One region of the Streptomyces sp. UG1 genome, then DNA from elsewhere that is predicted to be linked to it. Evidence: riboswitches for the same ligand, from Rfam matches in the RefSeq annotation. Region 1 holds a riboswitch; each other region holds the start of a gene.
The links. A riboswitch is a leader RNA that binds a small molecule or an ion and turns the genes downstream of it on or off. The one in region 1 is predicted to bind cyclic di-AMP.
Positions count from the first base shown of each region.

Region 2: another riboswitch for cyclic di-AMP. It lies ahead of ACP4J3_RS42485 (M23 family metallopeptidase); the one in region 1 lies ahead of ACP4J3_RS38820 (transglycosylase family protein).
Region 3: another riboswitch for cyclic di-AMP. It lies ahead of ACP4J3_RS09655 (M23 family metallopeptidase); the one in region 1 lies ahead of ACP4J3_RS38820 (transglycosylase family protein).
Region 4: another riboswitch for cyclic di-AMP. It lies ahead of ACP4J3_RS49050 (C40 family peptidase); the one in region 1 lies ahead of ACP4J3_RS38820 (transglycosylase family protein).

Region 1 covers NZ_JBNGGG010000043.1:98,270-106,309, reverse strand. The annotation lists gene ACP4J3_RS38845 (protein kinase domain-containing protein) at 1-294, shown strand, start outside; gene ACP4J3_RS38840 (SurA N-terminal domain-containing protein) at 488-1,132, shown strand; gene ACP4J3_RS38835 (nucleoside triphosphate pyrophosphohydrolase) at 1,254-2,234, shown strand; gene ACP4J3_RS38830 (cytochrome P450 family protein) at 2,449-3,759, shown strand; gene ACP4J3_RS38825 (transglycosylase family protein) at 3,927-4,976, shown strand; cyclic di-AMP (ydaO/yuaA leader) riboswitch at 5,185-5,376, shown strand; gene ACP4J3_RS38820 (transglycosylase family protein) at 5,381-6,067, shown strand; gene eno (phosphopyruvate hydratase) at 6,364-7,659, shown strand; gene ACP4J3_RS38810 (FtsB family cell division protein) at 7,778-8,040, shown strand, end outside.
Region 2 covers NZ_JBNGGG010000051.1:63,724-71,763, forward strand. The annotation lists gene ACP4J3_RS42480 (PP2C family protein-serine/threonine phosphatase) at 108-1,193, shown strand; cyclic di-AMP (ydaO/yuaA leader) riboswitch at 1,427-1,583, shown strand; gene ACP4J3_RS42485 (M23 family metallopeptidase) at 1,596-2,621, shown strand; gene ACP4J3_RS42490 (aldo/keto reductase) at 2,746-3,690, shown strand; gene ACP4J3_RS42495 (PrsW family intramembrane metalloprotease) at 3,756-5,072, opposite strand; gene trmB (tRNA (guanosine(46)-N7)-methyltransferase TrmB) at 5,130-5,984, opposite strand; gene lhgO (L-2-hydroxyglutarate oxidase) at 6,356-7,564, opposite strand; gene ACP4J3_RS42510 (MFS transporter) at 7,704-8,040, opposite strand, start outside.
Region 3 covers NZ_JBNGGG010000007.1:15,958-23,997, reverse strand. The annotation lists gene ACP4J3_RS09665 (tyrosine-protein phosphatase) at 1-753, opposite strand, end outside; gene ACP4J3_RS09660 (alpha-galactosidase) at 934-3,003, shown strand; cyclic di-AMP (ydaO/yuaA leader) riboswitch at 3,303-3,468, shown strand; gene ACP4J3_RS09655 (M23 family metallopeptidase) at 3,473-4,396, shown strand; gene ACP4J3_RS09650 (DUF6250 domain-containing protein) at 4,590-5,303, shown strand; gene ACP4J3_RS09645 (SGNH/GDSL hydrolase family protein) at 5,449-6,234, shown strand; gene ACP4J3_RS09640 (TetR/AcrR family transcriptional regulator) at 6,339-6,959, opposite strand; gene ACP4J3_RS09635 (Glu/Leu/Phe/Val dehydrogenase dimerization domain-containing protein) at 7,126-8,040, opposite strand, start outside.
Region 4 covers NZ_JBNGGG010000084.1:12,731-16,405, reverse strand. The annotation lists gene ACP4J3_RS49060 (LysR family transcriptional regulator) at 1-869, opposite strand, end outside; gene ACP4J3_RS49055 (LysE family translocator) at 962-1,576, shown strand; gene ACP4J3_RS49050 (C40 family peptidase) at 1,630-2,103, opposite strand; cyclic di-AMP (ydaO/yuaA leader) riboswitch at 2,107-2,284, opposite strand; gene ACP4J3_RS49045 (hypothetical protein) at 2,659-2,967, opposite strand; gene ACP4J3_RS49040 (ATP-dependent Clp protease proteolytic subunit) at 2,975-3,610, opposite strand.

The sequences.
Region 1 (8,040 bases):
CGCTTCGACGTGGCCCAGTGCCTGGAACAGCTCGGCCAGCCGGCCGCCGCCCTCACCGAGTACCGCGCGCTGCTGCCGTACTACGAGAACCAGTACGTCTCCGGCAACCCCGAGCTCGCCCACGACGTACGCCGCCGCATCGGCCACCTCCTGCTCGCCCTGGGCGACCGCCCCGCCGCCCACGACACCCTGGCCCGTCTGCTGATCGACGTGGAGCGCCTGCACGGCCCGGGCCACCCGGTCGCGGCGGAGGTACGGCGGACCCTGCAGTGGCTGGGGCAGGTGCGCGGCTAGGCGCCGGGCCGCCGCAGGTACGGACCGGTGACGGTCACCGCACGGCGACCCCGCCGTGCGGGTGGCGCCGCGGTGCCCGAAGTCCTGGCGAATCGTTGGTCGAATGGGTTGGCCAGAGCTTGCCCACTGCCTACCATCGATCACCGCAAGACTTTGTGCACCGTCGCACAAGCTCTCCAAACGGGAGGTCTCCTTGCACCGCCGCCGCCGTACCGCGCTCCTTCTGTCCGCCGCGATCGTCGCGGCACCCCTGCTCACCGCCTGCGGAAGCGACGCGCACCCCGGTGCGGCGGCCGTCGTCGGCGGCCAGCGGATCACCGTCGCGCAGTTGGAGAACAGGGTGAGCGAGGTACGCGCGGCCCAGCGCGCGGCCGTGCCCGACGAGGCAACGTACGAGCAGGTCATCGCCAAGTCCGGCAGCCTTCCGCGCGACGTGCTGCACAACCTGGTCCTCGACGAGGTGCTGCACAAGGCCGCCCAGGACGCGGGCGTCACCGTCACCCGCAAGGAGCTCCAGAAGATGCGCGGCGACCTGGAGGGCCAGGTCGGCGGCGCCAAGGCCCTGGAGACCGCCTGGCTCCAGCAGTACGGCGTCCCGCCGCAGCGCCTCGACGAGAACCTCCGCCTCCGGCTCGAGGCCCAGAAGCTCGCCGCGGCCCTCGGCACCGACACCGGCAAGCCCGCCTTCTGGGACGCCATGTCCGCGGCGTCCAAGAAGCTCGGCATCGAGCTCAACCCGCGCTACGGCACCTGGGACGTCCAGAAGAGCAGCCGGGCGGACGCGAAGACGCCGTGGGTGCGTGAGGTGACGGCGGAAAGCATGCAGCAGACGATGTGACGGGCCGGGCGGGCGCACCCGCCCCAGCCCCCGTCCCCGTCCTCTGTGGACAACCCCGAGGCGGCCGCCAGGCCTGTGGATAACTCAGGGGGTCGTCGGTCGCTTGGGTTACGTTCGGATCGTGAACGCAACCAGTCCCGAAGCCGCCGCCCCCGGCCGCATCATCCTGCTCACCACCAGCCACCGCGTCGCCCCCGGCCTGCTGTCCTGGCCCGCATGGCAGGCGCTGCACTCCGCCGACCGCGTGCTGTGCGCGGACGGAGCCCATCCGCAGCTTCCATATCTGCGCGAGGCCGGGACAACAGTCGACGAGGCGGCCCCGACCGCCCAGGAACTGATCGACGCCTGCGCCGGCGGCCGCACGGTCGTGGTCGTGGCGACCGGCGAGGGCGAGCCCGCGCTCACCGACGGCCTCGCCCGCCTGGCGGGCACCGGCCGCATCCCCATGCCGGACCTGGAGCTGCTCCCCGCCTCCTACGACCTGCCCGGCGCCCGCCTCCTCGACCTCGTGCAGGTCATGGACCGCATCCGCGCCGAATGCCCCTGGTCCTCCCAGCAGACCCACAAGGGACTGGCGAAGTACGGCATCGAGGAGGCCTACGAACTCGTCGAGGCGATCGAGGACGGCGACCGCGACGAACTGCGCGAGGAACTGGGCGACGTCCTCCTCCAGGTCGTCTTCCACTCCCGCATAGCCGAGGAGGACCCGGAAGCCCCCTTCTCCATCGACGACGTGGCCGGCGGCATCGTCACCAAGCTCATCCACCGCCACCCCCATGTCTTCGGCGACGAGACGGCGGCGACGCCGGAGGAGGTCAAGGAGCACTGGCTGCGTACGAAGGCGGTGGAGAAGCGGCGGGAGTCGGTGACGGAGGGCATCCCGCTCGGCCAGCCGGGCCTCGCCCTCGCGGCGAAGCTGGCGTCCCGCGTCCGCACGGCGGGCCTGGAGGTACCCCTGCCGAAGGGCGAGGGCCTCGGCTACGAGCTGCTCGCGATGGCCGTCCGCGCGGAGGCGGCCGGGGTCGACCCGGAGGCGGCGCTGCGGGTCGCGGCACGGGCGTACCGGGATGCGATACGGGCGGCCGAGGGGCTCGACACCTGAGCAGGCCGGGTGAAGGCCGCTGCGATTCGGCGCGTCCCGGTGGGCGCGGGGCTGCGTGGGACATGCGGATCCGCCGCGTGGGCGCGACCGGCCACGATGGCGCCGCAGTCTGATCGACGGCCCATCGCGGCTATTCCAGCGGAGCGCCTGGCCCCGGCTCGGTGCCCACGACCGCGCCCACCGTCCGACACCGCCCGCCCGCTACCGTCAAGGAGTGACCAACCAGCCCCACCCCCCGACCTCCCACCCCCCGACGCCTCACCCCCCGACCCCCCTCCCCGCAGCCCCCGACCTCTTCACCTGGGAGTTCGCCACCAACCCCTACCCCGCCTACGCCTGGCTGCGCGAGCACGCCCCGGTGCACCGGACGCGGCTGCCCAGCGGGGTGGAGGCCTGGCTGGTCACCCGGTACGCCGACGCCAAGCAGACCCTCGCCGACAACCGGCTCTCCAAGAACCCGGCCCACCACGACGAGCCCGCGCACGCCAAGGGCAAGACCGGTATCCCGGGGGAGCGCAAGGCCGAGCTGATGACGCATCTGCTCAATATCGATCCGCCGGACCACACCAGGCTCCGCCGGCTCGTCTCCAAGGCCTTCACGCCCCGCAGGGTCGCCGAGTTCGCCCCGCGGGTGCGGGAGCTGACCGACCGGCTCATCGACGGGTTCGCGCAGCAGGGGAGCGCGGACCTGATCCATGAGTTCGCCTTCCCGCTCCCCATCTACGCCATCTGCGACCTGCTCGGCGTCCCCCGCGAGGACCAGGACGACTTCCGGGACTGGGCGGGCATGATGATCCGGCACCAGGGCGGCCCGCGGGGCGGCGTCGCGCGGTCGGTGAAGAAGATGCGCGGGTATCTGGCCGACCTCATCCACCGCAAGCGCGAGGCCCTCCCCGACACCCCTCACCCCGGCGAGGACCTCATCTCCGGCCTCATCCGCGCCTCCGACCACGGTGAGCACCTCACCGAGAACGAGGCCGCGGCCATGGCCTTCATCCTGCTGTTCGCCGGTTTCGAGACCACGGTCAACCTGATCGGCAACGGCACCTACGCCCTGCTCACCCACCCCGAGCAGCGCACCCGGCTGCAGACCTCCCTCGCCGCCCACGACACCGCCCTCCTCGAGACCGGCGTGGAGGAACTCCTGCGCTACGACGGCCCCGTGGAGCTGGCCACCTGGCGGTTCGCCACCGAACGGCTCACCATCGGCGGGCAGGACATCGCACCCGGCGACCCGGTGCTCGTCGTCCTGGCCGCCGCCGACCGTGACCCGGAGCGATTCGCCGACCCGGACGTCCTCGACCTCGGCCGCCGCGACAACCAGCACCTCGGTTACGGCCACGGCATCCACTACTGCCTGGGCGCCCCGCTCGCCCGCCTGGAGGGCCAGACCGCCCTCGCCTCGCTCCTGACCCGGCTGCCGGATCTGCAACTCGCGGTGGACCCGGCCGAGTTGCGCTGGCGTGGCGGGCTCATCATGCGCGGGCTGCGTACGCTTCCGGTGGAGTTCACCCCAGTTGGATGAGTACGTCCGCCTCGGCGAACATGACGCGCGCTCATGTCTGTGATCTTCACGTGATCTGCGCGGCATTAACTTGTGACAAGTGATCGTCTGCCTATACGTTCACGGATCAACGACGGCGCCCAGGTTTCACGCGCCGCGGTCACAACTGTCTCGTGAAAGGTCCCCGCATGCTCTCCGGGAACGGTCGTCACCGTCGCCCCCGTCAGGCTCCGGCTCTTCTCGTCGCGGCCGGAGTGACCGGGTCCGCGATCGCCATTCCGCTGCTCGGTGCCACGGGCGCGAGCGCCGCCGAAGGCACCGTGTGGGACAAGGTGGCCGAGTGTGAGAGCGGCGGCTCCTGGAGTGCCGACAACGGCGACGGGCAGTACGGCGGGCTCCAGTTGACCCAGGAGGACTGGGAGAAGTACGGCGGCCTCGACTACGCCACCAGTCCCAATCTGGCCAGCCGCTCCCAGCAGATAGCCGTGGCCCAGGAGATCCTCGCGGACCAGGGCACCGCTCCTTGGGGTACCTGTGCGGTGCTCAACGGGCTCACCGAGAAGTCCGGAGCGATCGACCTCGACACCGGTGTGGCGGAGGACTCGCCTTCTGAGGTGTCCGGATCCTCCGGCTTGCTCGATTCATCCAGGTCGTCCGACTCATCAGACTCTTCGGATTCATCCGGTTCCGGTTCCGATTCCGGTTCCGATTCATCGAGTGAATCCGACTCCTCCGGTATCTCGACCCCGTCCGGCAGCCCCTCGAACTCGCCGAGCGGCACGCCTGACGATTCGTCCGAATCATCCGAGAATTCCGCATCTTCTCCGTCTCAGGGTGACAAGTCTCCGAATCCCGACAAGTCGCCCGACTCGACACCTTCTCAGTCGCCGGACAGCTCTCCCGTGGAGACGGCCGAAGACGACAATCAGGACACCCCGGGGCAGGACGCGGGCTCCTGGGGCCTCGTCGACACCGGGGCGGTCGACGCCGCGACGGCCGGCTCCGGGCGCCATCGCGGGCCCAGTGCCGACGAGAGCGCGGCCGACGACGCGGCCACCAAGTCCTCCGGCCGCCACGCCTCGTACCAAGTCCGCCCGGGCGACACTCTCGCCTCGATCGCCGACTCCCTTGACCTCGACGGCGGATGGCGCGCGCTGTACAAGGCGAACAAGAGCGCCATCGGGTCCGACGCGAACCACATCTTCCCCGGTCAGACCCTGGACGTCCCCGCCGAATAGCGGCCGAACGGGGCGAAAAACAGCGACAGTTGGCGTCATGTTTCGTGGCTAATGTCTGTTTTGAAAGCAGTGAGAGATAGATCTCAGAAGCCCTGATCGTCTTTGTAATTCCGCGAATCGAGTGTCTACGGTCGTGATCGCTCGCCACCAGTGCGAGCCCCGACAGCCGTCACGCCGAATCCTGCCGGCGGCCGTACGGGAACAGTCGTCGCGTCAAGCGCCGTAGGCAGGAGCGGGGGACCCAAGGTTTGCGCCGGGTCCGGCAGTTGAGGCCCTTCGGGGCCCGCGGCCGGAACCGGCTCGGGGTGAAGTCGCGCACCGGACACCAGCGGTGCGCGGCCGGGCAACTCAACCGGCCCGAACCCGACAGCTCACCTCGCAGGCGTCGGTGAGGGGATCTCTCCATGCTGTTCTCCAGCAAGGGCAAGCACCGCCGTCCGTCCAAGGCCGCTCGCGTCATCGCCGTCGTCGGCGTCACCGGTGCCGCCGCCGTCGCCGCCCCGCTGATGGCGGCCGGCAGCGCCTCCGCCGCCACCGCGTCCGAGTGGGACGCCGTCGCCCAGTGCGAGTCCGGCGGCAACTGGTCGATCAACACCGGCAACGGCTACTACGGCGGCCTGCAGTTCTCCGCCTCCACCTGGGCCGCGTACGGCGGCACGGCGTACGCCTCCACCGCCGACCAGGCCACCAAGGCCCAGCAGATCCAGATAGCCGAGAAGGTCCTCGCCGGCCAGGGCAAGGGCGCCTGGCCGCACTGCGGCACCGGCCTGTCCGGCGCCGCCTACAGCGGCTCCTCGGAGAGCGGCTCCTCGCAGAGTCAGAGCACGGAGCGCTCCAGCGAGCAGCAGTCGGCCTCCCGCTCCACGGACCGCCCGGCCGCCAAGAAGAGCACCAAGACCGTCACCACCCCGACCGGCAAGAAGGTCAAGAAGGGCGACGGCGAGTACAAGGTCGTCAAGGGCGACACCCTCAGCTCGATCGCCGAGAAGCACGGCGTCAAGGGCGGCTGGGAGAAGCTCTTCGAGCTGAACAAGGACGTCGTCGAGGACGCGGACCTGATCTACCCGGGTCAGCAGCTGCACCTGAAGTAAATGCGCGGCCGACAGGTGAACCACAGCGCCTTCACATCCGTGGACCTCATAGTGAAGGCCTCGTGAGGGTCGCCCCCGTCCCCACGAACTCCCCGCCTCGGTGCGTCTTCCCCCGTACGCACCGGGGCGGGGCTTTTTGTGGCCGGTGCGCCTCCACCTTTGTTCCGTTCGGAAACAATTTACTCTCGGTTCTGTCCACGGGGCGGTCGACCACTGGTCTGACGCCCGGAGCCGGTTAGGCTCGTCTCGCAGTACGCACCGCGCACTGCGTACCCGCGTCACATCCCAAGAAGGAGATGCTCGTGCCGTCCATCGACGTCGTCGTAGCCCGGGAAATCCTGGACTCCCGAGGCAATCCCACGGTCGAGGTCGAGGTCGGCCTCGACGACGGCAGCACGGGTCGTGCCGCCGTTCCGTCCGGCGCCTCGACGGGCGCCTTCGAGGCCATCGAGCTCCGCGACGGTGACCCCAACCGCTACCAGGGCAAGGGCGTCGAGAAGGCCGTCCTCGCCGTCATCGAGCAGATCGGCCCGGAGCTGGTCGGCTACGACGCCACCGAGCAGCGCCTGATCGACCAGGCGATGTTCGACCTGGACGCCACCGACAACAAGGGCTCCCTCGGCGCCAACGCCATCCTCGGCGTCTCCCTCGCCGTCGCCCACGCCGCCTCCGAGGCGTCGGACCTGCCGCTGTTCCGCTACCTCGGTGGCCCGAACGCGCACCTGCTCCCCGTCCCGATGATGAACATCCTGAACGGCGGCTCGCACGCCGACTCCAACGTGGACATCCAGGAGTTCATGATCGCCCCGATCGGCGCGGAGTCCTTCTCCGAGGCGCTGCGCTGGGGCGCCGAGGTCTACCACACCCTCAAGAAGGTGCTGAAGACCAAGGGCCTGTCCACCGGCCTCGGCGACGAGGGCGGCTTCGCCCCGAACCTGGAGTCCAACCGCGCCGCCCTCGACCTCATCCTCGAGGCCATCAAGGAGGCCGGCTACACCCCCGGCGAGCAGATCGCCCTGGCGCTCGACGTCGCCGCGTCCGAGTTCTACAAGGACGGCTCCTACGTCTTCGAGGGCAAGGAGCGCTCCGCCGCCGAGATGACCGAGTACTACGCCGAGCTCGTCGAGGCGTACCCGCTCGTCTCCATCGAGGACCCGCTGTTCGAGGACGACTGGGACGGCTGGAAGATCATCACGGACAAGCTCGGCGACAAGGTCCAGATCGTCGGCGACGACCTGTTCGTCACCAACCCGGAGCGCCTGGCCCGCGGCATCGAGGACGGCGCCGCCAACGCCCTGCTCGTCAAGGTCAACCAGATCGGCTCGCTGACCGAGACCCTGGACGCCGTCGAGATGGCCCAGCGCAACGGCTTCAAGTGCATGATGTCCCACCGCTCCGGCGAGACCGAGGACGTCACCATCGCCGACCTCGCCGTCGCCGTGAACTGCGGCCAGATCAAGACCGGCGCCCCGGCCCGCTCGGACCGCGTCGCCAAGTACAACCAGCTGCTGCGCATCGAGGAGATCCTCGACGACGCGGCGGTGTACGCCGGCCGTAGCGCGTTTCCGCGGTTTCGCTCTGCGAGCCAGTAAGCACGGCAAGGGCTGACCCTTCCCGGGTTAAGGCTTAGCCAGTCGTACGTACGTCCCCGTACTCGGTCCCGTACCGTGTGCGGGGACGTACGCACGTGAAAGGGGAGGCGGAGAGCCGATGGCCGTCAAGGACCGGGACCGTTTCTCCACCGCGACCAGGATCCGGCTGCTCGGCGAGCAGACGGCGGCCCGTGTCTACCGCTCCCAGACCAAGCGGCAGGCCCGGCGCTCCAGGCTCACCGGGCGCGCCGCACTGCTCGCGCTGGTGGTCTGCTCCCTCGTCGTGGCGCTGGCCTACCCGATAAGGCAGTACGTCTCCCAGCGCGCCGAGATCGCCGACATGCAGCGGGAGCGGGAGGAGGCCGCCGAGCGCGTCGAGCA
Region 2 (8,040 bases), on a different contig from region 1:
GGCTCAGGGCCGGAACTGATCAGTTCAGTTCCGGCCCTGAGCGTTTCCGCTCCTCCGGTCGGCTGCCAGCACTCGCTCCCCGTCCCCGCTTCGGCAACCCTGGTGAGGTGGAGGAAGGGCGGATTTCACACGTACGCCGATTCGTCCGGCTGCTCCCCGCCCTGCTGATCGCGGCCGGAGCCGGGTACGAGCACGCCACGCCCACCCACTTCACCGGCGCCCCCTTCTTCACGGCCGCGCCCCTGGTCGCCGCCCCGCTCTACTCACTGCGCGGCACGGTGGTCACGGGTGCCGTGGCCGTCTCGCTGCTGTTGGTGCTGCGCATCGTGCACGGCGGCCTCGCGGGGGCCGGGGTGATCACCGAGCTGGTCACCGTGGCCGTCGTCTCCGTCCTCGCCGTCCTCATCAACCTTCTCGTCCGCCGCAGCGACGAACGCCTCGCCTCCGCCCGCGGGATCGCCGAGGCCGTCCAGCGCGCCGTACTGCCGGAACCCGCCGAGCGGATCGGTGGCTTCCAGATCGCGGCGCGGTACGAGGCGGCGCAGGAGGGCGCCTCCATCGGCGGTGATCTGTATGCCGTGCAGGACAGTCCGCACGGGGTGCGGCTGGTCGTGGGGGACGTGCGGGGCAAAGGGATCGGCGCGGTGGGGGCCGTCGCCGTCGTCATCGGCGCCTTTCGGGAGGCCGCCGAGCAGGAGGCCACCCTGGAGGCGGTCGCGCAGCGGCTGGAGCGGGCGCTGGCGCGGGAGCGGACCAGGCGGGACGGCGTCGACTCCTACGAGGGCTTCACCACCGTCGTGCTCGCCGAACTGCCGCACGGCGACGGCACCGTGCGGATCGTCAACCGCGGGCACCCGCCGCCCCTGCTGCTGTACGCGGACGGCACCGTATGCCCGCTGCCCGCCGCCGAACCGGCGCTGCCGCTCGGCATGAGCGAGCTCGGCGCCTGGCCCGACCGGGCCGACGAGGCCGGCTTCCCGGGCGGGGCGACGCTGCTGCTGTACACCGACGGGCTGTCCGAGGCGCGCGACGACAGCGGGCGGTTCTACGACCCCGAGGCCGGGCTCTCCGGTCGCGCCAACGCCCGGCGCGAGCCGGCCGCGCTGCTCGGGGTGCTCGCGGCACAGGTGCGCCGGCACTCCGGGGGCGGCATGGCGGACGACATGGCCCTCATGGCCGTACGACACCCCTGATCGTTGTGACCCGGGGTGACCGGGCGACCGCCCTCCGCATAACAACTGACATACCGTCAATACCTGTGTGACTCCTGAGCCCGAGCCAACTCGCCCGAATTAGACCGTTGGTGACCCGTAAGTCCAGGCGAAAATAGTTAATGATCAAGCGGAACAGCTTGGAATCCGCACCCCGCGTCTATTAACGTTCGATAACGCAGCGCGGTCGTCCCAGCCGTCACAAGAGGCGGCTCCGTGCGCACGCGCCGAGTCCCGCAAGGGAGCCGGGGAACCACCACCCTGGGGTGAATCGCGCGGATGCCGTCGTGAACCCACGACCGGTATACGCGCGTAGGAGACCTTCCTGCTCCGAACCCGTCAGCTAACCCGGTAGGCGAGAAGGAAGGAAAGGAGTACGCCCACGTGGCGTCCAACAGGCCTGCTACGCAAGCCCCGTTCGTGCCGAGTCAGCGCAGCACCGACACCTTCGGCTACGACCGCTACCGCACCGACGAGGGCCCGTTCGAGGAGTGGAACCCCACCGCGGAGTCCATTCGTCCCGCGCGTGGCAGGCACCGCGTCGGCAAGCAGCGCGGCGGGGGACTCGCCCGCAGCTCCACGGTTCTCGGCGTCGGCGTCATAGCCGCCGTCGGCGCGGGCGGTATGGCCAGCGCCCAGAGCGGCAAGCCGCCAGTCGCCATCACCATCCCCGACCTGCCCCTGATCTCCGACGACGACGAGGCTCCCGCCGAGGACGCCGGTACCGCGCTCAGCACCATGGGCGAGGCCACCGAGGAGACCACGCAGGGCACCTCCGACGCCGGCGAGGCGCTGCGCAGCCGGATCATCGCGCAGGCCGAGGTCCAGCAGGGCCAGATCGACAGCAAGGCCGTCGCGGACGCCGTCGCCGCCGCCGAGAAGGAGGCCGCCGAAGCGGCCGCCAAGGCGGAGAAGGAGGCCGAGGCCAAGGCCGCCGCCGCGAAGGCCGCCGCCGAGGAGGAGGCCCGCAAGAAGGCCGAGGCCGAGCGCCTGGCCGAACTGGCCAAGCAGTACACGCTGCCGACCTCCTCGTACACCATCACCTCGACCTTCGGGCAGGCCGGCGCCTACTGGTCCTCCGGCTACCACACGGGCCTGGACTTCGCCGCCCCCACGGGCACGCTGATCAAGGCGATCCACTCCGGCACGATCACCTTCGCCGGCTGGGACGGCTCGTACGGCTACAAGACCGTGCTCACCCTGGACGACGGCACCGAGCTGTGGTTCGCGCACCAGTCCTCGATCAGCGTCAGCGTGGGCCAGAAGGTCAACACCGGCGACGTCATCGGCCGCGTGGGCGCGACGGGCAACGTGACCGGCGCCCATCTGCACCTCGAGGTGCACCCCGGCGGCAGCTCCAACGGCATCGACCCGCTGGCGTGGCTGCGGGGCAAGGGCCTCACCCCCTGACGCACCCCCTCGACGGGCATCGACTTCCGATCCCCGGCGGTCCTGGCGGCGACCCCCCGACGTCGGGGCTGCCGGTTTTCGGTATGTGGAATACCGGCTTCTGACACGGAGGTTGGTGAAGAGCATGACTTCTCTGCGCAAGCTCGGCTCCTCCGACCTCGAGGTCCACCCGCTCTGCCTCGGCGGCAACGTCTTCGGCTGGACCGCCGATGAGGACCGGTCCTTCGCCGTACTCGACGCCTACGCGGCGGCGGGCGGCAACTTCATCGACACGGCGGACCAGTACTCCGCCTGGGTCGAGGGCAACGCCGGCGGCGAGTCCGAGACCATCATCGGCAAGTGGATGAAGGCGCGCGGCAACCGCTCCGACGTCGTGATCGCCACGAAGGTCAGCCGGCACCCCGACTTCCAGGGCCTGAGCGCGGCCAACATCAAGGCCGCCGCGGACGCCTCCCTGCGCCGCCTCGGCACCGATCACATCGACCTCTACTACACCCACTTCGACAAGCCGGAAGTACCGGTCGAGGAGATCATCGGCGCGCTGGACGAGCTGGTGAAGGCGGGCAAGGTGCGGCACATCGCCGCGTCCAACATCTCCGCCGAGCGCCTGGCGGCCTCCCTCGCCTTCTCCGACCGCGAGGGCCTCGCCCGGTACGTCGCCCTCCAGCCCCACTACAACCTGGTCTCCCGCGACACCTACGAGGGCGCCCTGCAGAACCTCGCCGAGCGCGAGGGCCTGGCGGCCGTCCCGTACTACGCCCTGGCGTCCGGCTTCCTCACGGGCAAGTACCGCACCGGTACGACGGTGGACAGCCCGCGCGCCCAGGGTGCCGCCAAGCACGCGGAGACCGAGCGGGGCCGGCGGGTGCTGGCCGCGCTGGAGGAGGTGGCCCGGTCCCACCGGGTCCCGGTGGCCACGGTGGCCCTGGCCTGGCTCGCGTCCCGGCCGACGGTCGCGGCCCCCATCGCGTCGGCGCGCACACCGGAACAACTGCCGGCGCTGCTGGGAGTGGCCGAGCTGACCCTGACGGACGAGGACCTGGACCGGCTGACGACGGCGTCGGCCTGACCTCGACGGCGCGGTCCGGCGGCGCCGAACCGTCAGGGGCCCGTGATCCCTACAGCCCGTGCTCCCTACGACCGGTACGGGTTGTACACGGGGTACGGCGCCGTCGGCTGAGAGCCGTGCCCGTAGGGCTGCCAGTGGGCGGGCGGCGCGTACCCGTACGCCGCCCAGGCCCGCGCGGCCACCGCGTGCTGCAGGGCCGGCCGCGCGAACTCCCGGCGCCCCCACAGCTCGTGCAGCAACTCCCGTTCCCGTACGACGAAGTCCGCGCCGGCCCGCCCACGGCGCCCCCGGCGCCGCAGGAACGCCAGCGACGTGGCGTACGCCTCGTACTGCGCCACGGACCGCGCAGCATCGCGCCCGCCACGGTGCCGCGCGTACTGCCGGGCCACCCGGCGGTCCCGCATCGAGCCCAGCGCGAACGGCTCGCCCGGCGCCAGCCACCCGGCGGCGACATAGGCGGGCAGCTCCTCGCGCACGGTCCGCAGCTCGCGCTGCCGGGTCCAGATCACCAGCCAGGTCAGCAGCCCGAACGCGGGCACCATGAAGGCCGCGTACACGGCGAAGAACCCGTACTCGCCGAAGGCGGCGGAGCCGTTCCACATGGCGTGCATGCCCATGGCGAGCAGCAGTCCGAGGAGGGGCAGCAGCACGCGCCGCACGTGCTGCCGGTCGCCGGACAGGGCGGCGATGCCGAAGCCGATGCCGGTCAGGACGGTGAAGAGCGGGTGTGCGAAGGGCGACATGATCACGCGGACGAAGAAGGTCGCCGCCGTGACGGAGGCGATGCCGCTGTCGCCGGAGAGCTGGTCGGTACCGAAGGCGGTGCCGAGGTAGAGGATGTTCTCGGTGAAGGCGAAACCGGTGGCGGTGACGCCCGCTATCACCACACCGTCGACGATCCCGGTGAAGTCCCGCCGTCGGAAGAGGAACACGAGCAGGACGGCCGCGGCCTTCGCCATCTCCTCCACGACGGGCGCTATGACGGTCGCGCCGAGGGTGTCCGCATGCGACGGATCGGCCGTCGCGGTCGCTATCCATCTGGTCGCGAAGCTGTTGGCGACGATCGCTATCAGCGCCGCCGCGCAGGCGCCCCAGGCGAAGGAGAACAGCAGATTGCGCCAGGGGCCCGGCTCGACCCGGTCCAGCCAGCGGAACGCGGCGACGAGCAGCGGTACGGGCAGCACGGCGAGCCCGAGCCCGACCAGGAACCCTTCGGTGCCGGTCTGCTCACGCACCAGGGCGAGGATGACCAGCCCGGAGAGCGCGAGCAGGGTGCTGAGCGCGCCGTACCGCACCCAGCGCTTCTGCCACCAGTGCGCGTGCCGCAGTGCGCCGCCGGCGGGACCGGTGGGGTGCGTCGGGTACGGGGGACAGGTGGCCACGGCATTGACCCTAACGCCGGTGGGGGGTTGCTGTCGGTGCTGTTCTTCTCGCTGCTCCTACCGCTGTACGCGGCGGAAGAGCAGGTCGTTCACCACATGACCCTTGTCCAGTCCCTGGCCCTCGAAACGAGTCAGCGGCCGGAACGGCGGACGGGGCGCGAAACCGCCGTCGGCCCGGGTGTTCTCGAAGTCGGGGTGCGCGGTCAGCACTTCGAGCATCTGTTCGGCGTACGGCTCCCAGTCGGTGGCGCAGTGCACCAGGGCGCCGGGCTTCAGCCGGGTCGCGGCCAGGCTGAGGAACTCGGGCTGGATGAGCCGCCGCTTGTGGTGGCGCTTCTTGGGCCAGGGGTCGGGGAAGTAGACGCGCAGCCCGTCGAGGGAGTCGGGGCCGAGCATCTCGCGCAGCAGGATGATGGCGTCGCCGTTGGCCACGCGGACGTTGGTGAGCCCGTCCTGGTCGGCGAGATTGAGCAGGTTTCCCTGGCCCGGGGTGTGCACGTCGACGGCGAGGATGTTGGTGTCGGGATCGGCGGCGGCCATCTGCGCGGTCGCCTCTCCCATTCCGAACCCGATCTCCAGCACGACCGGATTCCCGTTCCCGAACAGCTCGCCGAGATCGACGACGCTCCGCCCGTCGATGTCCAGCCCCCACTTGGGCCACAGCCGCTGCAGCGCGTCCGCCTGCCCCGCGGTCACCCTGCTCCGCCGGGGCTGAAAACTCCGAATCCGCCGCTCGAAGTGCGACCCGGCCGGATCGGCCTTGGGCCCGTCCGGAAACCGCGGCTCGCCCTTGGCCCGGGTATGCCGAAGGGAGACACCGCGAACATGGCCCACGGACTCACTCCGGGTCTCGGGCTGACCGGGGGTGGCGGCGGGCTGCGGGGCTTCGGGGGCGTTGAGGGAGTCAGACACAGTGAGGTCGATTTTACGGGGAGGACGAGGGGAGGGGGCCGGGGCCACTTCTCGGGAAGGCCGCTTCTTTGGGGGCCGCTTCTCGGGAGGGCTGCTTCTCGGGGCCGAGGGGCGGCCGAGGACGGGCTCTCACCATCCCCACCCCCCACCCACCCACAGGAACGGCCCCCTCAGCGCCGTCGGCCCCCCTCGGCGCCGGTCGGCGCGTTCCAGCCCGTCCGGCGTTTGAGGACAAGGCCACTTAAGGGCCGGAGCGGGGTCTGGGGCGGCAGCCCCAGCGGGGTCGAAGGGGCGGAGCCCCTGGAGGATGGGACGGGTAGGGGCGGCGGGGGCGAGAAAAACCCGGCGTCTGCCGCAGCGCAGCGCCCCGCTCACACCCCCTCCAACACCGCCAACGCCCGCCGAGCCACCTCCCGCCCGATCGGCAGCGAAGCCGTCGCCGCAGGACTAGGCGCGTTCAGCACATGCACCGCCCGCGCCCCCTCCCGTATCAGGAAGTCATCCACCAGCCCTCCGTCCCGCAGCACCGCCTGCGCCCGCACCCCCGCAGCCGCCGGCACCAGATCATCGGACGTCACCGCGGGCAGCAACCTGCGCACCGCCACCGTGAACGCCGCCCTGGACACCGACCGCCGCAGCTCCCCGGCCCCGTACCGCCAGTGCTGCCGCGCCATGCGCCACACCCCGGGCCACGCCACCGTCGTCCCGATCTCCTGCGGCCGTACGACACCCCACCCGTACCCCTCCCGGGCCAGCGCCGGCACCGCGTTCGGCCCGATGTGCACGCCGCCGTCGATCCCGCGCGTGAGGTGCACGCCGAGGAACGGGAACGCCGGATCCGGCACCGGATACACCAGCCCCCGCACCAGCTCGGGCCGCGCCAGCGAGTAGTACTCCCCCCGGAACGGCACGATCCGCACCTCCGGCTCGTCCCCCGTCATCCGGGCCACCTCGTCGCAGTACAGCCCGGCGCAGTTCACCAGCACCCGTCCCCGCACGACGTCCCCGCGCGCGGTCCGTACGGCCACCCCCAGCCCGGCCCGCCGGTCGACGCGCTCGACCTGTGCGCCGTACCGGATCTCCGCCCCCGACGCCTCGGCGAGCTGCCGGGCGACCCCGACGAAGTCGCACACGCCCGTCGTCCCGACGTGTATCGCGGCGAGCCCGCGCACCTCGGGCTCGTACTCCGCGATCTGCGTGGCGCCCAGCTCCCGTACCGGAATGCCGTTCTCCCGCCCGCGCTGCACCAGCGCGTGCAGCCTCGGCAGCTCCTCCCGCTCCGTCGCGACGATCAGCTTGCCGGTGACGGCGTGCGCGATGCCGTACTCCGCGCAGAACTTGACCATCTCGGCGGCGCCCCGCACCGCGTACCGCGCCTTCAGCGACCCCGGCCGGTAGTAGATCCCGCTGTGGATGACCCCGCTGTTGCGCCCCGTCTGGTGCCGGGCCGGGCCCGGCTCCTTCTCCAGCACGGTCACCCGTGTCCCCGGCGCGGCACGTGTGATCGCATACGCCGTGGACAGCCCGACGATCCCACCGCCGATGACGAGCACGTCACAGTCGTAAGCGAGCGTCCGCACCTGCCCCACCTCCCGGATTCGATAATGCACTGCACCACTGACAGTCACTTCAAACGCCGGGAACTTCGGCGCCCCGACCGGGGCGCGGGGCTGTGTCGATATGCGGACGCGTAAGGACCCGGCCCTCCGAGCGGAGCGCCTACGCCGGGGCCACCAGCAGCGGCCGTGCACGTTCCCGGAGCTCGACCACCCTCGGCTCGTCGCCGTACGGCTCCAGCCGGTGCAGCAGGTCCTTCACGTACTCCGTGGTGCGCGCGGACGATATCCGCCCCGCGACCTCCACCGCCCGCACGCCCTGCTCGCATGCCGCGTCGAGATTGCCCGACTCGAGCTCGGCGACGGCCGAGACGACGAGCCGCAGCCCGTGCGAGCGCACGAACTCCTCCGTCGGCTTCGACAGCGCCTGCTCGGTGAAGCGCCGTACCTGGCGCGGTGCCTTCAGGTCCCGGTAGCACTCGGCGGCGTCCGCGGCGAAG
Region 3 (8,040 bases), on a different contig from region 1:
CACCCGCAGGCCCTGCTCCAGGTAGGTGTCGACGCCGCCCCAGGTCTCCTCGATCGTCTCGAAGGCCGCCGTCAGATACTCGGCGCGCGCGTCGAACAGCGGGCTGAGCAGCTCCATGACCTCGGGCGAGTAGGCGGAGGCGTCGCTGCTGCTGCGGCGCACCTTGTAGCGGCGGTGCTTGGCGTTGGACTCCAGGTAGTCGGTGACGATCGCCTCGCGCTCCACGCCGAGGGCGAGCAGCGTCACGGCGATGGACAGGCCCGCGCGGTCCTTGCCGGCCGCGCAGTGCATCAGGGCCGGGACGCTGTCCTGAGCGAGCGAGTGCAGCACCTGGGAGTGCTCGGAGGTGCGCTCCTTGATGATCGAGCGGTAGGAGACGACCATCCGGTCCGCGCCCTTGCCGTCGGCCAGTATCTCGCGCAGTTGGTCCAGGTCGCCGTCGCGGACCATCTTCCAGAACTCCGCGCCGTCCGCCGGGTCGGACAGCGGCAGGTTCACATTGCGCACGCCCGGCAGCTCGACGTCCGGCCCCTCGAGCTTCTGGTCGGCCGCGTTGCGGAAGTCGAAGATCGTGTGCAGGCCCAGGGAACCGAGGAAGGACGCGTCCTCCTCCGTCGCGTGGGCGAGGTGGCCGCTGCGGAACAGCACTCCGCGCCGCACCCGTCGTCCGTCCACTGTGGGAAGTCCGCCCACATCGCGGAAGTTGCGAACCCCGGCCAGTTCGGGCTCGGTCGACGGGATCTGCTGCGTCACGGGGGCTCCTCCCGGTCGGCCCCGGCGGCGCGGCTCGGCGGTGCGGCCGACGGGGTGCGCTCTCGACCATACGACATGGCTTCCAGGGCCAATGAGTTGTCCACAGGCGTTGCCTCGGAGGCGTCTGGCCCTTGATGATGTTGGTACTTGATCGCACCTGTTCGTCTCTGTGAGGGCTTGATGCTGGAGATCTCCGACAACGGCCGTACCTGGCTCCTGACCGGGCCGACCAGCAGCTACGCCGTCCATCTCACCGACGCCGACGAGCTGCTGCACCTCCACTGGGGACCCCGGATCGCGCTCGCCGACGCCGAGGCCCTCGCCGTACGCCCGCTGCCGGAGTACCGGCCCTTCGAGTCCCCGCTCGACGGACGCGAGGAGTACCCGGTCGAGGGCGGCCCCCGCTTCGTACGGCCCGCCCTGTCCGTGCGCACCGAGGAGCGGCGCGGCACCGAGTGGGGTTTCGAGCGGTACGAGACCGAGGGTGACGAACTGCGGTTGCGCTTTTGTGACGACGGGCTGAACGTCACCCTGCACTATCGGATGCGCGGGGACGTGATCGAGCGCTGGGTGACTGTGCACAACCAGGGACGCGCCCTGGAGCTGCTGCGCGCCGACTCGGCCACCTGGACGCTGCCCGACCGGGAGGGGTGGCGGCTGTCGCAGTTGCACGGCCGCTGGGGCGCGGAGTCCCGGCTGGCGCAGGCCCCGCTCACCTACGGTGAGAAGGTCATCGGCAGCCGCCGCGGCCACACCGGCCATCAGCACCTTCCCTGGGTCGCGCTCGACACGGACGCCACCGAGGAGCGCGGCGAGGTCTACGGCTGCGCCCTCGGCTGGTCCGGGTCCTGGCGCATCGCCGTGGCCCAACTGCCGGACGCGCGTGTGCAGATCACCGGCGGGGCCGGACACGACGACTCGGGCCTGCTGCGCCTCGATGCGGGGGAGTCCTTCACGACCCCGGTCTTCGCCGGTCTGTGGAGCGACGGCGGCTTCGGCGGGGCGAGCCGCGCGTGGCACGCGTACCAGCGCGCGCATGTGATCCCCGACGCCGACCGGGACCGGCCGGTGCTGTTCAACTCCTGGGAGGCGACGGAGTTCGACATCTCCGAGGAGCAGCAGAGCCTCCTCGCGCGGCGCGCCGCGGCCATCGGCGTCGAGCTGTTCGTGGTCGACGACGGCTGGTTCGGGACGCGCACCAGCGACCGCGCCGGGCTCGGCGACTGGACACCCAACCCCGACCGCTTCCCGTCCGGCCTCAAGCCGCTCGCCGAGTACGTGCACGCCCTCGGCATGCAGTTCGGCATCTGGGTCGAACCGGAAATGGTCAATCCGGACAGTGAGTTGTATCGCGCCCATCCAGAGTGGGTTCAGCGTCAAACGGGACGAAAGCGGACGGAATTCCGCAATCAGCTCGTGCTGAACCTCGCGCGCGAAGACGTCCAGGAGTACCTCTGGGAACAGCTCGACGGGCTGCTCACCAGCGCCCCGATCGACTATGTGAAGTGGGACTTCAACCGCTGCTTCACCGACGCCGGCTGGCCCGGTGAGCCGTATCCGCAGCGCCTCTGGGTCGACCACGTGCGGGCCCTGTACGGCCTTCTGGACCGGCTGCGCGCCGCACACCCCGGGGTCGCCTTCGAGTCCTGCTCGGGCGGCGGCGGACGGATCGACCTCGGCGTGCTGAGCCGCACGGACCAGGTGTGGACCTCGGACAACACCGACCCCCTCGACCGGCTCGCCATCCAGCACGGCTTCAGCCAGATCCACCCGGCCCGCGCCATGGCCGCCTGGGTCACCGACAGCCCGAACGCCATGCTCAACCACCGCGCCAGCTCGCTGCGCTTCCGCTTCGTCAGCGCCATGGCCGGGGTCCTCGGGGTCGGCGGCGACCTCTCGCGATGGACGGAGGAGGAGCTCGCCGAGGCCCGGGGTTGGGTGGGGCTGTACAAGGAGATCCGCCCGCTCGTGCAGCGCGGCGACCTCTACCGGCTGCGGCCGCCGCGGGGCGGGCTGAGCGCGGTGCAGTACGTGCTCGGGGGCGAGACGGTCGTCCTGGCCTGGCTCCAGGCCCAGAGTTTCGGCGAGCCCCTGCCGGCCCTGCGGCTGCGCGGCCTCGACCCGACAGCGTCGTACAAATGCCTTGAAACGGGCGAAATTCACCGAGGGGCCGTACTGGTGCATCACGGGCTGCGTACCGGCCTGCATGGCGACCTTGATGCGGCAGTTATTCGCCTCCGTCGCATCTAGGGTTTCTGTCCGAATTGGTGCCTTCATTCCAACTCGCTCCGTATTAAAGGAAGGTGGAGCAGTGTCACGTGAGGAGCGTCATATTCGTAACCGTGCGTCGCCCGTCATGTTCACGTAATTCGCGTGCTTTTCAAGGGACTTTGCGACGGGCGACGCCCCGATAATTTACGGACAGTGACCAGTAATTCCCACAAGGGATCAACAGGAACGCATTCGGCTGGAACCTCTCGCTTGTTCCCGTGCGTCTTCCTCGCTTACGTTCGCCACCAATCCGGACGGACGCCTAATCCTGCCGCCGCCCGGATCCCGCGCTGACTCACCCGTGCACGGCAGGAGCGGGGGACCCACAGGTACAACCGCCTGTTCCGGTCTCCGGAACGGCTTGGGGTCAAGTCGCGCCCAGGCGCGGCCGGGCATCTCCAGCCCGCACCCGACAGCTCACCTCGCAGGCGCCGGAGAGGAATTCGCCATGCCCGCGAAGGGTAAGCACCGCCGCCCGAAGTCCCTGCGCTTCACTCGCTCCATCGCCGTCGCCGGAACCGGTGGCGCCGCTCTCGCTCTTCCGCTCATGGGGGCCACCGGCGCCCACGCCGCTCCCTCGCAGCCCGTTTCGGAAAAGGCCGTCCAGTCCCTTCCGGTCGCCGGCCAGAAGGCCGTTGAGAAGAAGGCCGCCGAGAAGAAGAACGGCGTGCGGACCTATTCCGTGAAGCCCGGCGATTACCTCGCGAAGATCGCCGACGACCAGAACGTCAGCGGTGGCTGGAAGCGGCTCTACGCCGACAACCGGGCGGCCGTCGGCGACGACCCGTCGCTGATCCACCCCGGCCTCAAGCTCACGATCGGCGGCAAGAGCGGCAAGAAGGCCGCGACGAGCACCCCCAAGTCCTCGTCCCCCGCCCCGTCCAAGAAGTCCTCCTCGAAGGACTCGAACGCCTCGAAGTCCGCCGCGAAGACGACCACGGCCGCCGAGACCGGCACCGTCAAGGGCTTCTCTGCACCCCTGGCCGGCGCCTCCCTCGGCACCGGATACAAGGTGGCGGGCAGCATGTGGTCCAGCGGCTACCACACCGGCGTCGACTTCGCCGCCGCGACCGGCACCTCGCTCAAGGCGGTCGGCGCGGGCACCGTCGTCTCGGCCGGCTGGGGCGGCGCGTACGGCAACCAGGTCGTCATCCGGCTCGAGGACGGCTACTACGCGCAGTACGCCCACCTGTCCTCGCTCTCCGTCTCGGCCGGCCAGACCGTGACCGCGGGCCAGCAGATCGGCCTCTCCGGCTCGACCGGCAACTCGACCGGACCGCACCTGCACTTCGAGATCCGCACCTCGCCGGACTACGGCTCGGACGTGGACCCGGTCGCCTACCTCCGCTCCAAGGGCGTCGGCATCGGCTGACGGTCGCCCCGCGCGACAACCGCCCGCCTGACACACGGCCGAAGGCCGGACCTCGATCCCCGGGTCCGGCCTTCGGCGCGTCGAGGGGTGTCGACAGCGCGGGGAATTCGGGAGAGGGTGATCTCCGTTCGGTGGTGCAAGCGCTTTCTCTCCCTGTCCTCGACGGTCCATGACCAGCGAAGGGGCCCTAGCCGTGACGACCACGCGCAGAGCGTTCGGAACCCTGGCCGCCGCAGCCGCACTGGGGGCACTCGTCCCGGCGGGCGCGGCGAGCGCCGCTCCCCGCCGTCGGCTCATCGCCTACGACGACTTCCGCCACGGCCTCGGCCAGTGGGCGACCGAGCTCCAGGACGGCGGCACCGTCACCGCGTCGCGCGGTGTGCTGGAGATCGACGTACCGAGCGGTGCGACGGTGTGGTTCAGGCAGCGGCTCGAAGGGCCGTACGTCCTCCAGTACACGGCCACCGCCGTCTCCGCGGGTGGCCCCAACGACCGCGTCTCCGACCTCAACAACTTCTGGAACGCCCTCGACGTCCGGTCCCCCGACGACCTCTTCGCCACTCAACGGAGCGGCGCGCTGGCGGAGTACGACCACCTCAAGACGTACTACTCGGGCTACGGCGCCAACTACAACACCACGACACGCCTGCGCCGCTACGTCGGCGAGGCCGGGGTCCGTCCGCTGGTCCACGACTACACGGAGCCGCTGCTGGTGCCCAACCGGCCGAACCGGGTCAGCGTCGTCTCCGACGGATCCACCGTCCAGTGGTGGAACAACGGGCGGCTCGTCTTCGACTACACCGACCACGAGCCCTACACCGGCGGGCACTTCGCCTTCCGGACCGTGTGGAGCCACTTCCGGATCAGCGCCTTCCGAGTGTGGCGACCGATCCCGCAACAGCCCTGATCAGAGGCTTATTCCAGGTTTGGCCAACACTTTAGGAGTGGCTTATCTCACCGCCCGTCAACCCTTCCTTACGGTCGCGTAGGTCACATTCGAAGGTGAATCATGTCCCGACGTGGCAGGCGATTCGAAGAATGACAGCAGATCAGTGATCGGGTCGTACGTTGCGGTGGGGGACAGCTTCACCGAGGGCGTCGGCGACCCCGGCCCCGACGGGGCGTTCGTCGGCTGGGCCGACCGTTTCGCGGTTCTCCTCGCGGACCGGCGGCCCGAGGGCGACTTCGACTACACCAACCTCGCCGTACGCGGCAAACTTCTCGACCAGATCGTCGAGGACCAGCTTCCGCAAGCCGTGGAACTGGCCCCGGACCTGGTCTCGTTCTGCGCGGGCGGCAACGACATCATCCGGCCCGGCACCGACCCCGACGAGGTGGCCGAGCGCTTCGAGCGGGCGGTCGTCCGGCTCACCTCGGCCGTCGGCACCGTCATGGTGACGACCGGCTTCGACACCCGTGGCGTGCCCGTGCTGAAGCATCTGCGCGGCAAGATCGCCACGTACAACGGCCATGTGCGGGCCATCGCCGACCGGTACGGCTGCCCGGTGCTCGACCTGTGGTCCCTGAAGACCATTCAGGACCGCCGGGCCTGGGACGACGACCGGCTCCACCTGTCTGCCGACGGGCACACGCGCGTGGCGCTTCGCGCGGGCCAGGTCCTCGGCCTCGAGGTCCCGGCCGACCCCGACCAGCCCTGGCCGCCGCTCCCTCCCCGCGGCACCCTCGAGGTCCGCCGCGACGACGTGCACTGGGCGCGCGAGTACCTGGTGCCATGGATCGGCCGGCGGCTGCGCGGCGAGTCGTCGGGGGACCATGTGACGGCCAAGGGCGCGTTGTCCCCGGACGACATCAAGATGCGGATCCGCTCGGTGGCCTGAGAGCGGCACCCGAGGCACCGACAGGTCAGGGCCGTACCGACACACGACCGGTACGGCCCTGTCTCATGCCCTCGGTAGGGACCCGGCGCGCCTGCCCGTCGGCGTCACCGCGTCGGCGCCGTCAACGCCTCCCACTCCAGCCCCAGTTCCCGGGCCAGCGCCTCGTCCACCCACTCCTGGGCACGCGCGCGCGAGACCGCGCCCGAGTACGACGTGAGCTGTACGGCCAGCCCGTCGAGCAGCGCCGTGAGACGCAGGGCCGCGCCGGTGGGGTCGGGGCAGCGGAACTCCTTTGCGGCCACGCCCTCGGCGATGACGTCGGTGATGGCCCTCTTCCACTGCCGGTCGAGATCCCGCGTGACCTCCTGCAGCGCGGGCTCGCGCAGCGCCGCCGCCCAGCCCTCGATCCACAGCCGCCAGCCCTTGGCCTGCCCGGTCGGCGCATACCAGCGCACGGCCGCCCGCAGCCGTCGCAGCGCCGTCGTACGGCGGCCCAGGAGCCCCCGCAGATGGGCCAGATCACCTTCGGCCGCATGGGCGAACGCGGCCGCGACCAGCTTCTCCTTGGTGGCGAAGTGATACAGCACCAGCGCGTTGCTCACACCGAGCGCCGAGGCCACGTCGGCGATCCTGACCGCCGCGACGCCCCGCGCCTCTATCTGCTCGACGGCGGCCCGCAGCAACTCCTCGCGCCGCTCCGCCACGCTCAACCGCACTCGTGCCACGTCGACACCCTAAAGCCTCACCACGAGCCGTCCCCGGGCCACGGTCGAGCGGAGCCCCGCAGCCGCCGGGGCGGGAGCGGTAGTGGCTGACGTGGATGCCGCAAAGGCAACCGCGGCGGCAGACGAGTTGCGGGCGGCCGGACACACCGCCCATGCGCGGCCACGGTCACCTGTACCGGCCGAACCGCTCGGTGATCACCGGCAGCCGGTCCGCCGCGATGGCGTGCGCGGCCGTTCGCGGTGCCGTCCCGTCGGCCTCCGCGCGGGCGAGCATGAGGTCGGTCAGGGCGCGCATCGAACGTCGCGTGTGGGCGAACGCCTCGTCAGCGTCCGGGACGACGTCCCCGAACAGCGTCCACCACCACCAGGCGTTCGTGGCCGAATTGACCACCACGTCAGGCAGCACGGTGACGCCGCGCGCGGCCAGCAGCTCCTCCGCGTCGGGCCGTACGGGCATGTTGGCCGCCTCGGCGATCCAGCGGGCGGTGACGCGCCCCTGGTTCGCGCCGTCGATCACGTAGGACACCGCCGCCGGAACCAGCACCTCCGCCTCGGCCGACAGCCAGGCGTCGCCCGGCAGTTCGCGGTCCCCGGGGCGCAGCGCCGCGCGGTCGACGGTGCCATAGGCGTCCCGCGCCGCCAGCAGCGCCTCGACGTCGAGTCCGGCCGGGTTGGCGATCGTGCCCTTGATGTCGGCGACGGCGACGACGGTGAGCCCCGCGCGCGTGAGGAAGCGCGCCGTGGCCCCGCCCATCGTCCCCAGGCCCTGCACCGCCACGCGCGTCCTCCAGTACGGCACACCGGCCCGGTCCAGGGTGGTCAGCACCGACTCCGCGACCCCGCAGCCGCCGACCAGCTCGTCGAGGCCGATGCCGTCGACCTCCAGCGCGAACGCCTCCGCGAGCCGCCGCCGGCCGCCCGCCTCGTCGTCGAGCAGCGGATACACGGCCTGGACGGTCGAGACGAGCCCCGCCTCGGCCGCCGCGCGATCGACCACGTCCTGGGTGAGACCGAGATCCTCGCCCGTGGTCCACAGGCTCTCGATGTACGGCCGCATGGTCCGCAGGTAGCGCACCAGCAG
Region 4 (3,675 bases), on a different contig from region 1:
AAGGCGTCCGCCGCGGGAGCCGCCTCGTCGCTGCGGTAGGCGACCGAGATCGTACGGCGCAGCTCTCCGCCTTCCAGCGCGCGCACCCCGACCGGAGTGACCGATGTGCGCGCCACCATCTCCGGTACGACCGCGACCCCGAGCCCCGCACTGGCCAGCGCGCACACCAGCAGATAGCCCGGTGTCGGCACCAGCACCGACGGCGTCGCCCCGGCCCGGGTCAGCGCCGACTCCACACCTCGCCGGGCCGGAGCGTCCGGCGCCATGCTGATCAGGGGCTGTCCGGCGAGTTCGGCCAGTGGCAGCCGGGCGGTGCCGGTGGTGAGGGTGTGGCCGGGGGCGGACACCAGGACCAGTTCCTCCACGAGGATCGGCTCGACGCCGACGGTGGCGGGCAGCGCGACCGGTTCCCCCGGTTCGTAGGCGTGCGTGAGCGCCAGATCGACCTCGCCCGCCGCCACCGCCGCGACACCGGCCGACGGCTCGTAGTCGGCGACCGTCAGCTCCACGTCCGGATGCGCCCGGCGAAAGGCGCTCAGGGCCGGTGGCAGCAGATGGATGCCCGCCGTCTGGAAGGTGCCGAGCCGCAGGGTGCCGCCCGAGAGGCCGGTCAGCCGGGCCAGTTCGTGCCGTGCCCGGTCGAGCTCGTCGAGCACGCGCCGCGCCCGGGCCACCAGCAGCTCGCCCGCACCCGTCAGCCGCGTCCCGCGGTGGTGCCGTACCAGCAGGGCGGTGCCCGCCTCGCGCTCCAGCTTGGCGAGCTGCTGGGAGAGCGCGGGCGTGGTGTAGCCGAGCCGCTCGGCGGCCCGGGTGATCGAGCCCGCCTCCGCGACCGCCACCAGGGCGGCGAGCCGGACCGGGTCGTACATGCGGACCCCCGATCTGCCTTAAGCGATGCTTTAGGGCTTCCCAGGATATTCCTAATACCTGCTGAAGGCCTCAGCGCGGCAGTCTGGACCGCATGGACGCTCAGCTCATCGCCTTCACCGGGGTCGCGGCCGGCCTGGTCGCCATGCCGGGCGCCGACTTCACCGTCGTCGTACGCAACGCCCTCGTCTCCCGCCGGGCCGGCATCGCCTGTGCGCTCGGGATCGGAGCCGGACTGCTGGTCCATGTGACGCTGGCGGTGGTGGGGGTCGCCGCGGTCCTGGCCGCCGTACCGGACCTGTTCCGCTCGCTCCAAGTGGTGGGCGGCGGCTATGTGTTGTATCTCGGCGTCCAGACGCTGCGGCAGCGGCACTCCGCGGCCGGGGACACGCACGGGCGGTCCACCGCGCGACCGCTGCGGCAGGGCTTCGTCACCAACGCCCTCAACCCGAAGGCGTCCCTGACGTTCCTCAGCGTGCTGCCCCAGTTCGTGCCAGCGGGCGCTGCGGCGCTGCCCCGGACGCTGCTACTGGCCCTGATCGTGCCGGCGATCGCGCTGGTGTGGTTCCAGGCGGTCGCCCTGCTGGTGGACCGGCTCGGCAGGTGGCTGCGCCGGCCGCGCGCCGCACGGGCGGTCACCGTCGGCACCGGCGCCGCGCTGATGGCCTTCGGCGCGGCACTCCTGGCCGGGCCCGTGCTCGCCCTCTGATGCCCCGGGGGCGGTGACGGCGCGTCAGGCCGCCCGCACCGCCCCCGGGAAGGTCACTTGACCCGGCCGTACCAGACGCTCTTGGTCCAGATCTTCTGCAGCTTCACGACGTCCCCGGACTTCGGGGAGTGCCAGATCTTTCCCTTCCCGGCGTAGATGCCGACGTGGTAGACGTTCGACCCCGAGTGGAAGAACACCAGGTCTCCGGCCTTGCGGCTCTTGGCGGAGATGTGGCGGGTCTTGTTGTACTGCTGGGCCGCCGTGCGCGGCAGCTTCTTGCCCGCCTTCTTGAACGAGTACAGCGTGAGCCCCGAGCAGTCGAACCGGTTCGGCCCGGCGGCGCCCCACTTGTACGGAGAGCCCTTCTTGGAGGCCGCGACCCGAAGTGCCTTCGATGCCGGTGTGGCGGCCTCCGCCTCGGAGGCGAAGCCGGGAGCCACGATCGAGCCGCCCACTGCGGCGATGGTGAGGGCCGAGGCCGTACCGGCCCGGGCCATGAGCGACGGGACACGATTGAGCGCAGTCATGCGCAACCCTTCGTCAGCCGCCTGTGAAGGATGACCTGTCGGATTCGGGCTGGCGAAGTTGCCCGGCCGCGTTGCCGCGACTTCACCCCAAGGGTTGCTCGGCTCGAACGAACGTCCGCTCCGGCGACCCGCCTTGCTTGGGTCCTCCACTCCTGCCGATCCACTCCGTCGACCGGTCATCCGGGCGGCGGCAGGACTCGGCGTCCGCCCGGATCGCCCCGCCGCTGCGGCGGGGGCTTGTCGTCAGACAGGGATCTTGACGCACGGATGAACGAAATACCCAACGGAATCGGGGATTTGTGGTGTTACTCACCACTCACCCGTTCGGGTGGGTGGCCGGGTGTTCGAGGGGGTGTCCAGAGGGCCGAGGAGTCCCGGACCAGCGATGGAACGCCTCATTCCGCCTGGGGGTCATGCCTCTTGCGCAACCCTGGCGGGCGCGCAAAAAGTAGGCTCGGCTACGCCGAAAGGGGGTAGCTCGACTGGTCCGTTTCAGCTCGGTTCCGGACGCCTCGTCAGCGGGCCGGGACGCCCGGAATCAAGCTGTACGCGTCGTCAACTGTCGGAGCGCGGCGGCACCGTGACGCGAGCCGTGCGGCGCTCTCCGTCCAGCACGCGCAACGCACGCGCCAGCGTGGGCGCGTGCAGCTCCGTCTCACCGCGCTGGTGCATCAGCGCCAGCGCGTCCCGCAGCTCGGCCGCCCTGCTCACCAGGGCCTGGGCGGCGCGCAGCCCGCGGTAGGTGTCGCCGTGCTGCGCCGGATTGATCCGGCCGAGCAGGTCCACCACATCCAGATAACGGTCGATCAACTCCCCCTCCGCACGCGTCAGCGCGGGCAGGGGCGGCAACTCGGGTGGCAGCACCGGCCGATCACCGCCCCGTCGGCGGGGCCATCGTGGACCTGCGGTTGGGGATGATCCGGTCCGCCAGCCCGTACTCCACGGCCTCCTGTGCGGTGAGGACCTTGTCCCGCTCGATGTCCTCGGCCACCTGCTCGCGGCTGTGCCCGGTGTGCTCGGCGAGCATCTCCTCCAGGCGGGCCCGAACCCGCGTCAGTTCGTCGGCCTGGATCGCCAGATCGCTCGTCTGCCCCTGGACCGGCTCGGGCAGCGCGGGCTGATGGATCACCATCCGGGCGCCCGGCAGCACGAACCGCTTGCCCGGTGTGCCCGCGGCCAGCAGTACGGCGCCGGCCGCGCCGGCCTGGCCCAGGCAGATCGTTTCCACGTCGCAGGCGACGTACCGCATCGTGTCGTAGATCGCCGACATGGCGCTGAACGAGCCGCCGGGCGAATTGATGTACAGCGAGATGTCCTGGTCGGGGTCCTTGTGCTCCAGGTACATGAACTGGGCCATCACGTCGTTCGCCGACGTGTCGTCGATCTGGGTGCCGAGAAAGACGATCCGCTCCTCCAGCAGCTTCGAGTAGGGGTCCTGCGTCCTGAGGCCGGAACTCGTGCGCTCGGTGAACTCGGGCAGTACATAGCGCGCGGACGGTCGGGTCATGGTCACGCCTCCCTGTCGGGGTGCCTGTAAAAAATGTACAGGACGTACATGACGTAATGTGGGGA